Regions from separate parts of the Virgibacillus salexigens genome, predicted to be linked through region 1. Evidence: a T-box and tRNA genes for the amino acid it is inferred to sense, from the RefSeq annotation. Region 1 holds a T-box; the other holds one or more tRNA genes.
What was found. The T-box of region 1 lies ahead of serS (serine--tRNA ligase). A T-box ahead of a tRNA ligase gene usually reads a tRNA of that ligase, here a tRNA-Ser.
Positions count from the first base shown of each region.

Region 2: it has a tRNA-Ser gene. The T-box ahead of serS (serine--tRNA ligase) is inferred to sense a tRNA for this amino acid. The anticodon was not compared.

Region 1 covers NZ_CCDP010000001.1:96,704-103,410, forward strand. The annotation lists gene serS (serine--tRNA ligase) at 132-1,406, opposite strand; T-box leader at 1,465-1,686, opposite strand; gene BN990_RS00485 (YitT family protein) at 1,844-2,743, shown strand; gene pdxT (pyridoxal 5'-phosphate synthase glutaminase subunit PdxT) at 2,922-3,533, opposite strand; gene pdxS (pyridoxal 5'-phosphate synthase lyase subunit PdxS) at 3,549-4,433, opposite strand; gene BN990_RS00500 (serine hydrolase) at 4,463-5,794, opposite strand; gene guaB (IMP dehydrogenase) at 5,958-6,707, opposite strand, start outside.
Region 2 covers NZ_CCDP010000001.1:1,288,037-1,294,743, forward strand. The annotation lists gene BN990_RS05750 (hypothetical protein) at 168-419, shown strand; gene BN990_RS05755 (hypothetical protein) at 416-1,264, shown strand; gene BN990_RS05760 (hypothetical protein) at 1,476-2,183, shown strand; partial or broken gene BN990_RS23585 (DUF255 domain-containing protein) at 2,269-2,430, opposite strand; tRNA gene BN990_RS05770 (tRNA-Ser) at 2,599-2,691, opposite strand; gene purU (formyltetrahydrofolate deformylase) at 2,867-3,766, shown strand; gene BN990_RS05780 (ferredoxin) at 4,099-4,326, shown strand; gene BN990_RS05785 (cytochrome P450) at 4,367-5,599, shown strand; gene BN990_RS05790 (TetR/AcrR family transcriptional regulator) at 5,637-6,527, opposite strand.

The sequences.
Region 1 (6,707 bases):
CTTAACTATATTAATGATATTGATAATCATTATCATTAATATAGTAGCAATCCTTATGTACTTTGTCTATATTTTTTGAAAATCAAATGAAATAAAAATCCCCCACTCTTAAGAGAAGGGGATGTAATACCTTATTTTATTACTTCTTTCCCACCCATGTAAGAACGTAATGCATGTGGTACGACAACGGAACCATCTGCTTGCTGATAATTTTCTAAAATAGCAGCAACGGTACGACCAATTGCTAAACCTGAACCGTTCAATGTATGCACGAATTCCGGTTTTGCTTTTGCTTCTCTACGGAAACGAATTCCAGCACGTCTTGCTTGAAAGTCTTCAAAATTAGAGCAAGAAGAAATCTCTCTATACGTATGTTGACTCGGAATCCAAACTTCAATATCGTATTTCTTTGCTGCTGTAAAACCTAAATCACCTGTACACATGCTCATTACTCGATAAGGGAGTTCTAATTTTTGTAACACCTTTTCTGCATGGCCGGTTAATTCCTCAAGTGTAGCATAAGAATCCTCAGGTTTTGCAAAATGAACAAGCTCTACCTTATTAAATTGATGTTGACGAATTAAACCTCGGGTGTCACGTCCAGCAGAACCTGCTTCTGAACGGAAACAATTACTAAAGGCCACATATTTCTTTGGTAAATCATCGACTTTCAAAATTTCTTCACGATAGTAATTGGTTACAGGAACCTCTGCAGTCGGTGCCATGAAATAGTCCCAATCCACCAATTTAAAGGCATCTTCTTCAAATTTAGGGAGCTGCCCTGTACCAGTCATACTTGTACGGTTTACAATTGCAGGAGGTAGCATCTCCTCGTACCCATGTTCATCGGCATGTAGGTCCATCATAAAGTTCAATAAAGCACGTTCCAAACGTGCACCAAGTCCTTTATAGAATACAAAGCGACTTCCCGTAACTTTACCCGCTCGCTCAAAATCTAATATATCTAGATTCGATGCGATATCCCAATGAGCCTGAACATCGTAAGAGAAGGTCGGCATTTCCCCCCATTGACGTACTTCAATATTATCATCTTCATCCTCTCCAACAGGGACACTCTCATGTGGAATGTTAGGAATCGATAGCATTATTTGCTCTAATTGTTCTTCTGTTTCCTTCAATTCTTTATCTAATGCAGCAATCTTTTCACCTACTTCACGCATTTCTTTAATTGCAGGCTCTGCATCCTTCTTTTCTCTCTTTAAAACAGATATTTGTTTCGAAGCTTCATTTCGCTCTGCTTTCAGCTGTTCTGTTTCCGCTATTAGCTTACGGCGCTTTTCATCAAGATCTTCAAAATGATCTAATTCAGATAAATCTTCCCCACGATGATTTAACTTTTCCTTCACTTCTTGGAAGTTATTACGTAAAAACCTCATATCTAGCATCTGTATTTCCTCCTTTACTAAATGAACAGTTAACATCAAAAAACTCCCGCCCCTAATAAATAGGGACGAGAGTATATATTTCCCGCGTTGCCACCCTTGTTGAAGAGAAACCTCTTCCGGCTTATCGCGATAACGGTACGTAACCGGGTTTATTTACTATCCGAGGAATTCGATAAACCTGTTCAAGGATGGATTCATAGCAAGCTTACATCGATTTGCACCAACCATCGACTCTCTAAAGTAAGGCCATACTATTACTATTTCCTGTCAATACAGTTCATTTTCATTATTATAATATATCATAGCCGATTTTTTATGTGTATGCAACTATCATTGATTTAGATTCTTTCCTAAAAAATATACCAGCAAAAGTTGAATTATTTTCTTCTTTTACGGGAATGTTGTACGCTAGATGCTTATTCGAAAGAGGTGGAATGATGAAGCAAATTAGTTATATTTTCATAGGGACATTGTTATGCGCCCTCTCAACAACATTATTAGCCATGCCCAATCAAATCGCTGATGGTGGTATCCTTGGTTTATCCTTGCTCCTTTACTATGCATTTGAATTCTCACCAGGCATTATAACCTTTGTTAGTTTTATCCTATTACTTGGGATTAGTTTTAAATACCTTCCTAAACATATTGTTTACAAAACGATGATTAACGTACCGTTATTATCTTTATTTATTTATCTCACGGAAGATCTTGGTCAGCCAATCAAAGATCCATTAGTTGCTGCTATTTTTGCAGGTCTGGTGATGGGGATTGGTTTTGGACTAATTATCCAAGCAGGCAGTTCGATAGGAGGAACCTCTATTATTGGCAGGATTCTCTATGAAAAATTTGAATTTAGTATTATTCGTACTACCTTTATTTTAGATTCATTTATAGTTTTAATGGGGATATTCGTTATCGGGCCACTTTATACAATATACACGATCATTGCATTATTTATAGGGAAAGTAGCGAGCGATTATATTCTTGGAGGCTTCGATGCAAAGAAAGCCGTCAATATTATTTCTCCTCGCAGTTTGGATATTTCAAAACAAATCACCAAAGTGATGGGATCAGCTGCGACTGTATTTAATGGCACTGGTGGTTACATGGAGAAAGATCAAAAGATCATTTATGTTGTTGTCCGATCGCAGCGACTACTATTTTTGAAGAAATTAATTCGGCAAATTGATCCAGATGCATTTGTAGTCGTTCATAACGTAAAAGATGTCTCAGGAGGTACTTTCTTTGCTACGGCAGCCGAAGATCATATTGCTCAGCATGTAGAATCTAATGAAATTGAACAAGAAGCAACAACAGACAAGCATAATGGTCATTAACAAATAGAGCTCACATTCCTTTTGCTACTAGAGGAAAATTTCGCAGACTATTTCATTGGCTATATTAAGAACAAGTATCATTGTCTTCAATGGTTCCCACCAGTTAAATAAAGTCGAACAAAAAACCCAAACGATTACCTGATCCTATTCGCAGATGACCGTTTGGGTTATTGTATGATTATATTTTATTTGGCTCTCTGAATGATGAATTGGTTCCTATAGCATGCTCCACCATTTCAACAAAATAACCGATCATTCGATTATCATCAGTCAGTTCAGGATGAAAAGCTGTAGCTAAAAAGTTGCCTTGCTGAACGGTAACAATCTGTTCATGATACGTAGATAATATCGTTACATCTGCACCTACCTTAGTAGCATAAGGTGCTCGAATAAAGACGGCTTTAAAATCATCTGCTATGCCGTTAATTTCTAAGTTCGCCTCAAAGCTTGCAACTTGTCGCCCAAATGCATTACGGGCAACTTCCATATCGATTAATCCAAGATGCGGTTGGTTTTGACCTTGAATGGCAGTAGCCATTAAGATCATTCCAGCACATGTACCAAAGATCGGTTTTCCTTGTTTCCCGAATGCTTGAATAGCATCAGAGAAGCCATAACTGTCAATTAGCCTTCTGATTGTCGTGCTTTCACCGCCTGGCAGAATTAATCCATCGATTTCCGCTAGCTGTTCTTTACGCTTAACTTCTACTCCTGTTGCACCACATGCTTTCACAGCGCGAAGATGTTCACGTACTGCACCTTGTAATGCAAGCACTCCAATTGTTGTCATATCGAATCCTTCCTTCTATTCGCTACGATCTTGCATACGATCATGAGCTTCTAATGTGCCCATTTCAAGCCCTTGCATAGCCTCTCCTAATTCTTTTGAAAGCTCTGCAATTAATTGATAATCTTGATAATGTGTTGTTGCTTCCACGATCGCTTTGGCATATTTAGCAGGGTTAGAAGATTTAAAAATACCTGAACCAACAAATACGCCATCTGCACCTAGTTCCATCATCAATGCCGCATCACTTGGTGTCGCAACCCCACCAGCAGCAAAATTAACAACAGGTAAACGGCCTTCTTCACGAATTTCAATTAATAATTCAAATGGCGCACCAATTTCTTTTGCATACGTCATTACTTCGTCTCTAGACATTGCAGTTAGTTTGCGGATTTCTGATTGCACTTGACGCATATGACGAACAGCTTCTACGATATTCCCTGTTCCAGGCTCCCCTTTCGTACGTAACATGGAAGCACCTTCTCCAATACGACGTGCTGCTTCACCAAGATTTCGACAGCCGCAGACAAATGGTACGGTATAATCGGATTTATTTATATGGTAAATATCATCAGCAGGTGTTAAAACTTCACTTTCGTCGATATAATCTACACCCATTGCCTCTAATACACGCGCTTCTGTAATATGACCAATACGTGCCTTAGCCATTACAGGAATGGAAACCGCATTTAATACTTCTTCTGTAATCGTTGGATCAGCCATACGCGCCACTCCACCTGCTGCCCTAATATCAGATGGAACACGTTCTAAAGCCATTACAGCAACAGCCCCAGCCTCTTCAGCAATTTTCGCCTGTTCAGCATTAACAACGTCCATAATGACGCCGCCTTTTTGCATTTCTGCCATTCCACGTTTTACACGTTCTGTACCTGTATTCGTCATATTAAAATCCCCCTTGTTATAAATGTCGGCTAGAATAGTCCTTTAACCCAATCAACAACTGTTGTAAATAGATCTACAAAGAAATCTCCTATAGCTCCAAGTGTTAACATGAACCAGTTCGATTTTTCTACTGTTTCATTTGCTACTACATCTACTGTACTATTGCTATCTTTAATAATATAGCCATAGTCATTTTCGCCTTCGTATTTTAGTTGTGCTGTACCGATTTTTTCTCCTTTTTCAATTGGTGCAGTCAATTCACCTTCTTTATTCAACTTATCTTTATCGATTGTATATTCAATACTATATAAATCTTTTTCATCTGGCTTAATTGGAATAGTAATTCCTTCACTAATAGAAATACCAAGTTCATCTGCTTTCCCTTTTGCAACCGGAAGCGAAGATTTATCGTCTACTTGATAACCTTTTGGAAAAACCTCCGTATATTCAAATTGTTTAAAGCCATAATCAAATAATTTCGCTGTCTCTTCAAAGCGTTTTTCCTCACTGTCTGTTTTCATAACTACAGCTATTAAACGTTGATCTCCTTTTTGAGCAGTACCAGTAAAACTATACCCTGCTAAATCCGTAAACCCTGTTTTCAATCCGTCTACACCTTCATAGTAGAACTGATCTAAAAAGGTTGTATCGTGTTTAAGCATATGATTCCAATTACGAATTTGTTGACCATCAAAATTCTCAACTGGCTTACTAGAGACATCTAGTGCCCCTGGATAATCTTTAATTAGATGGTATGCAAGTAATGCAGAAGACTCTGCAGATAACAGGTTTGTTGCGTTCGGATCTGTACCTTCTGGATAATTATCTCCTAAAGACTCATTATCTAATCCAGTAGAATTGACAAATTTAAAATCAGGGAGCCCCATTTCCTTTCCCTTTTCATTCATCATTTTCACAAATTCGCCTTCTGATCCTGCAATCAGTTCAGCTAATGCAATGGACGTTGCATTATCAGAGTTGATTGCCATCGCATTATATAAGTCTTGTACGGTATAGTCCTTTGATTGTTGCAATCCTACTCCTGAGAACGAAGCATTCGCAGAAATACTGTATGGATAGTCACTAATCTGTGTTGTTGTGTCCCAGCTGATTTGACCACTTTCGACAGCTTCCCATACCAGGTATTCGGTCATCATTTTGGTCATACTAGCTGGAGGAAGTGCTTGATCCGCATTTTTGGCATATAATATTTTCCCAGTATTTGCATCTACTAGAATAGCAGATTCGGCTTCAACTTCTACCTCTTGAGCCTGTGCAGTAAATGGTTGTACCATAACAGATACGATCATCACCATTGCTGCTAAGAATATTACGAAACCTTGTTTTACATTATGTTTCAACTTTCTGTACCTCCAACCTGTGGTTTAACCTCTATGTATTAATGCATACTTCGTCTAAGGATGCACTTTGTTATTTTACCACATAATATTACAAAAAAATAGATGGGGAAGCATCCCCATCTATAAAATTTTGTGAAAAAGTTAACGTGTTGCAACACGATCGTTAAACAGAATAATTTGGCGCCTCTTTGGTAATTTGTACATCATGTGGATGACTTTCCCTAAGACCTGCATTCGTAATTCGGATAAACCGTGCATCATTACGAAGCGCATCAACCGTTGCTGTTCCACAATAGCCCATTCCTGAACGAAGACCACCCATTAATTGATGTACGGTATCTGCTAATGGGCCTTTATATGCCACTCGCCCTTCTATTCCTTCAGGCACTAATTTTTTCGAATCGGATTCTTCCTGGAAATAACGGTCTTTTGAACCGGCTTTCATTGCTCCCACTGAACCCATTCCTCGATATACTTTATATTGTCTTCCTTGAAAAATTTCTGTTTCACCAGGACTTTCCGTCACTCCAGCAAACATACTTCCCAACATAACAGCATGTGCTCCAGATGCTAATGCTTTTACAATATCGCCTGAATATTTTATTCCACCGTCCGCAATAACAGGTACCCCATACTCTTCAGCTATGGAAGCACAGTCATGTACAGCGGTGATTTGTGGGACACCGACACCAGCTACAACACGCGTGGTACAAATTGATCCTGGACCAATACCTACTTTAATAATGGATGCACCAGCTTCAATTAATTCTTTCGTTGCCTCTGCAGTAGCCACATTCCCTGCAATAATATCAAGGTCTGGATAAGCCTTGCGTACGAATTTAACTTGTTCAATAACACCTTCCGAATGTCCATGTGCCGTATCAATTACAATTACATCTACACCGGCTTCTAC
Region 2 (6,707 bases), 1.2 Mb from region 1:
ACAAAATGTCAGGGCTATCAATCAGTAATGCAAAAGGGGGATACTAGCACTATACAAATGTATTTATAAATATTTTTATTACTTTCTACATCAGAATACTTTAGATGCCTCTTGAGAGGTGACCTATATAGTGAGAAAGACTATAACACTATTGGAGGCATTTATTTATGAAAACTACAGAGGTAAGGCTTATAGAAAAAGCTAATAAACTACAGCTACAGATAAATTACATTGTTTATCCTTTTGTTAATGCTGAGCATCCTGCTCATAGGACTTTGCAAGATTTAATGATTGAGAAAGCTAATGCAGGAGATTATAGCCTGATAGAGTCAGTCAATCAAAAAGTAGCTGAACTAACAAAAGAAAGAGCTGAGGTAATGCAAGAATTAAATAACATAAGGGAGGGAAAAACAACATGACTAAAAGAATGATAGATGCAGATACAGGAGAGATTATAGAGGTATCATCTTACAGGACTCCTGAGCAAGACAAAGCATATAGAGAAATAAAAAAGAAAGAGACAGCAAAAAACAGGGCAGATAATCCTTTTATCTTTACAGAAATGAATATAGGAGGTCTTGAGGTGTTGAATAATAAAGATTTAGGATACTATTTAATATTACAGACTTACATTGATTATAAGAATATGATTAAGTCAACTACTGATAGTAACCTCCCTATGACTAGAGAGCAGATGCAGGAGGTATTAAAGATCAGCTCCAATAAAACATTAGTAAACTTGGTAAAGAGATTTAAAAAACAAGGATTGTTATATGAGGAAAAGGTAGGGCTTTATGGAAAACAGCATAAGGCTTTTTTTATTGCAGATAAATATTGTTTCAGAAAAGGAATATCAGGAGACAGCAGAAAGAGAAAGACTGATAAAGCAGTAAAAGTCTTTATGAGTAGCTTACAGGAGGTATATGCTCAGGGAGATTTTAAACCTGCTGACATTGGCTTTATTTATAAAGTTATTCCTTTTGTTCACTATGACAGTAATTATCTAGTGAAAAATCCTAATGAGAGAGATTACAGTAAGGCTGAGTATTTAACTATAGATGATTTAGCTCAGGTACAAGGACTAAGCAGACAAAAGACAGCTCAGAAACTTACTAATCTTGTTTATGACAATAAATATGTCTTTGCAAGAACTAAGGTAGGCAACATTAAAGAGTTAAGAGTAAAAGCTAATCCTTTTGTAGTTTACAGAAAGGCAGGAGAGCCTAAGGCACTTGGCTTTGAATTTTATGTTAATCCTGAATAAAAAATATGTAATTTTATAAACTTTTTCACCAAAATTACTTTAGTCAGGTTATGAGAGATGCACTATAAGATGAGAAAGGAACAGGCTTTTAACAGGTCTGCTCCTTTTTCATATCCTTTAATTTTAATATAAAAAGAGCAAGAGGCTTAAGAGCATGAGACAGAGAGATAGATTAAATATTTTAACTAAAGTTAGAAAGGAGCTAGACAGCATGGCAGACAAACAAAAAGAAATGGAGGCTTTCATAGAGGAGCAAAAGCCTTCTACCTCCTTAGATGTAGCTTTATGCTTTGCCTATTGTAAAGTACATTTTGAGGCTACTCAGTCAGCATTTAGTAAATTGTTAGGTATCTCAGATAGAACAGTAAGAAAGTACATTAAGAATGTTATTAGAAATTGTTGGTATAAGAGTCCTGTAGGAGAAAAATGTATTAATAAGGGAATTGCAGAAAGTAAAATTACTGAGGAAATACTAAAAGAGATAAAAAACTATAGGGATGAACTAGCTCAAATACTAGAACAAGGTCAGGGCAAGGATAATAATAAAGAGTATTTACAGCAGGAAGTTGCAGACCTACAGAAAGAGCTAAAGTCTATTGAGGTAAAACAGGATAGACTTGATGACTTACTAGAGGATGGCATCTATACAAAAGAAAAATATATGTCAAGAATGGAAAAACTGACTAACAAGCAGAAAGATGTAGAGACTGAGCTTGATCTGTTAAACAAGCAACTTAAAAAGCAAGATACAGTACAGGATAAGGATAAAATTGCTCTACTTGATGCTGTATTAGATAATTTTGATGGGCTTGTATCTGAGAAAGATAGAAATAGGGTGTTTAAATCAGTTTTAAGTTATGTAGAGTTAAAAAGACCTACTAAAGAGGATGAGGGGGAAATTAATGTAAATTTTCTCTAAGCCTTATTGAGTAGGATGTATATAAAACTATGAAACCATTGGAAACCTTGGTATACCAGCATTTTATAAAAGTGTAATAAAAATCATGACACCAATGGCAAGTACTGTATCCGATTGAAAGAAAAATGGGCTTCCCCTGTTTTTTGGCAAGTTGAAAAGCCTCTTCGCCCCAAGGATACCATTGAACCGGGTTATCCTTATGCTGTAATAAGTAAGGTGATTTTTCCTTTTGCAACTGGTTTGGCATTGTAAACACTTCCTTCCTATTCACACTATACACGAAATAAAAGGTTTCCAAACAAGTAAAACCTTCATTTAGCAACAGGAATTAATAAGGAAGGAAAGATATTTACGTAAAAAGGTACCCATCAAGAGTACCTTTCATTTCGTACATTTACGATATTTGTATAAATTATGGAGGAGAAAGTGGGATTTGAACCCACGCGACGCTTGCACGCCCTAACGCATTTCGAGTGCATCCCCTTCAGCCAGACTTGGGTATTTCTCCAAATCAGATCTATGAATCTATGTTAAACTAAAAAATCCAACAAAAGATATTGTAATAAATAATGACACTATTTACAACTATAATGCTCTCTAATTTGTAGTTTATCTTTTCTTGACTTTCTTCGTTATGGTAACATAAAGTATTAACTAAAAAGAAATGTAGAGGTATGTTTTCTATGAATCACTATATGAAAGAAAGTATTGACCAATTTAAAGAAGCTCATTTAAATAAAGCACGCTTCCTAATTAAATGCCCAGACCAGCCAGGAATAGTCGCTGCGATTTCAGAATTCCTATATAACCATGACGCTAATATCATTGCGTCTGATCAGTATACCATCAATCCAGAGGGTGGACAGTTTTTTATGCGAGTTGAGTTTGAATGTCCAGATTTAAACACAAAAGCAGCAACATTAGAAGCAGAATTTCAACCTATTGCTACCCAATTTGATATGGATTGGAAGCTGCTTTATGTGAGCCAATTAAAAAATATGGCTATCTTTGTTTCAAATGAACCACATTGTTTATTGGAATTATTATGGGAATATCAAAGCGGAGATTTAATGGCTAATATTGCTTTAGTTATTAGTAATCATGAGTCCTCCCGTGAGACAGTAGAGGCACTAGGTATCCCGTTCTATTATATTCCTGCAAATAAATCGATTCGAAAAGAAGTGGAGAAAAAGCAGTTGGAATTAATGGAAACTTATCAGATTGACTTAATTATTTTAGCAAGATATATGCAAATTCTCACTAGCGATTTTGTCGATAAGTATAAAAGTCAAATTATCAATATACATCATTCATTTTTACCTGCGTTTGTTGGTGCGAAACCTTACGAACGTGCCTACCAACGTGGGGTGAAGATGATTGGCGCTACTTCTCATTATGTTACGAACGACTTGGATGAGGGGCCAATCATCGAACAAGATATTGGTCGGGTTGATCATCGAGATAACAGTAAAGATATGAAAAAGATTGGTCAGACAATTGAACGTACGGTTTTAGCAAAAGCAGTAAAGTGGCACTTAGATGATCGTATTATTGTTCATGATAATAAAACCATTGTGTTTTAGATAAACAACTGTATGTTATAGAAAGCTTGTAAAGATTCTTCTTTACAAGCTTTTTTGTTTTTTAGAGTGAAGATTTATAAATAGGCCAATAGAAGGAATGTTGAAATTCTTTAACAGAGAAATAAATTATGAGAGGAATCGTTACTACAACTTTTAACACTTTTGCTATCTAATAAATAGGAATCAGTTTTAGATTCATCCTTACTCTAGTATATTTTTTGAACCCTACTAAATTACCATTGATTGGAAATTATTGATTATGATAATCTTTAATTGACTACATAGTCATTTATAGAACTTTGTAGTTCTGTGAAGGAAAAGGAGGAGGTACAGTGCCAAAATATGCAATTGTTAATCAAGATACCTGCATTGCTTGTGGAAACTGTGAAGATGTAGCTCCAACAATTTTCGAATTGGATGAAGAAGGACTGGCCTATGTAAAAGTAGATCAAAATGAAGGGGTAACACCAATTACGGAAGAAAAACTAGAGCAGCTGGAAGAAGCTCAAGAAGAATGCCCTACAGATTCCATTATTGTAGCTGAGCAGCCGTTTAAGTAACGTTTGTGTTACACAAATTATTTCGAAGGGAGTCTTCTCTATGAATAAAGAGGTAGTTTTATTAAATGAAGTGAAATCATTTGGTACACGGTCGGAAGAATTTTTTCCATTAGCTTGGTATAAAGAAATGCTTGATAATCAGCCTGTTTATTATCATGAACCAACGAAAACATGGAATGTTTTTAAATATAATGATGTAAAGGAAGTATTAAGTAATTATGAATACTTCTCTAGTGAGGGAGCTAAAACAACTATTCCTGTTGGAGCAAGTAATAAAGAAGGGAGTATCCCAGATAAAGTCAATGTTAACTTTGTTGATCCACCAGACCATCGAAAGCGTCGTTCGTTATTATCAGCAGCTTTTACACCACGAAGTTTAAAAAATTGGGAACCTCAAATTCAACGAATCGCTTCCGAACTTGTGGATGAAATAAAGGAGAAGGACACCGTTGATATCGTCCAATCCTTCGCTGCACCTTTACCGAGTTTAGTAATTGCAGAGTTGTTTGGTGTACCGATTAAAGATAGAGATCAATTTAAGCATTGGGTAGATATAATATTCCAACCTTACACGGAGGAAAATGCCAAAGAAGTAGAAGAGAAGAAACAAATAGCTGCCAAAGAGTATTATCAATATCTCTATCCAATCGTAGCGGAAAAGCGCATAAATCTTACCGATGATATTATTTCAGATCTTATCAGGTCAGAAGTAGATGGAGAACAATTTACGGATGATGAAATTGTTCGCGTAACCATGGCGCTTTTAGGTGCAGGGGTAGAAACGACTGGCCATATGTTGGCAAATACGTTTTACTCGTTACTTTATGACGATTCGTCACTATATGAAGAGCTTCGTAATGATTTAGAACTGGTACCTCAGGCAGTTGAAGAAATGCTTCGCTACCGATTTCAAATTTCTAAGCGGGATCGTACGGTGACACAGGACAATAATCTATTAGGTGTGAACCTTAAAAAAGGCGATTTAGTCATTGCTTGGATGAGTGCTGCAAATATGGATGAGGCAATATTTGAAGATCCTTTCACACTAAATATTCACCGAGAGAATAATAAACGGCATATGACGTTTGGAAAGGGTCCCCATTTTTGTTTGGGTGCTCCTCTTGCTCGATTAGAATTAAAAATTGCTTTAAAAACATTTTTAACCCAATTTTCGAAGATTGAACCGACTGAATCCTTTCAGCTGGAGGAGAATTTAGTTGAATCTGCAGCTGGTCAGTCTTTGAAACAGCTGCCATTAAAATTACATTCATAAAGAATAACCGTGCCAAGGGCTGGCCTTGGCACGGTGTTTATGTTTTTTGGTATGGCAGGTTGTTGTTTAATTTCATTCGTAATTCATCGAGAAATGGATAGTTCTTAAGATTATGAAGCATTCCTCTAAGAATAACAGCTCTTGGTTGTAGCTTCATCAGTTCTTCTTCCATTATACATAAGGATTGGATGCCATCTTCCTTTTCTGCTTCGGTAAACGTACTTTTATTTAGTTTCAATTTCATTTGTTGAATTACCTCTAGCGGATTAACTTCTTCTTGATTCACATCTTCTAAGTATATATTCCATAAATTTTTATTTACAATGGCTTCCACTTTTTGATGCTTTACCCCTTCCATGATAAAATCCATTTGTTTTACTAAAAAAGGAAGTACTTTTTTGATAGGGATTGGAAGCTGTTTTAACATAATTAGTTCCATATATTGTTTAAGCATACCAGTCAAAATAAATGCCCCATCCGCTGCAAAACCACTAATTTCCTGGCCATATATAGCGATTAAATAATTTTTGATACGTTTAATTTGTACAATATTTTGTCGTCGTAAAAACTGATAGATGTTTTGGTCAGACAATCCTGGTAAATCTTGAATTTGCAGTCGATAAAATGCTTGATTCTCCATGTAATGATTTAATTTGATTTCAATTTCTCGAATAAATCTATCTTTATCCGTCAAGGATGTGTCCTGTTCAAGAGCGATAATTTGTTCTTCAATCGAATGAAAGTAATACTTGAGAATATGTAAAAGTAAGTCCTCTTTCGATTTAAAATAAATATATAATGTTCCTTTGGAAATTCCACAAATATTAGCAATCTCTTGCATCGATGTTCGGTTGTAATTTTTCGATGAAAAAAGTTTCATAGCTGTTTTGATAATATGTGTTTCTTTATCCGTGTTCTTTCGCTTCATCACGATCACCTCAGAAAATTGTCCATGGTTAACTTATTAGAGTTTATAATAACATAGGGCAATACGTCTATAAGGGTTTAAATATTTAAGTTTATTCAAGTAATGTTGTAACAAAAAAGCTGCCCCCCGTAGTCAGCTAGGATTTTATAAGTACTAGAGTAATTAATAAGGGTTATATTA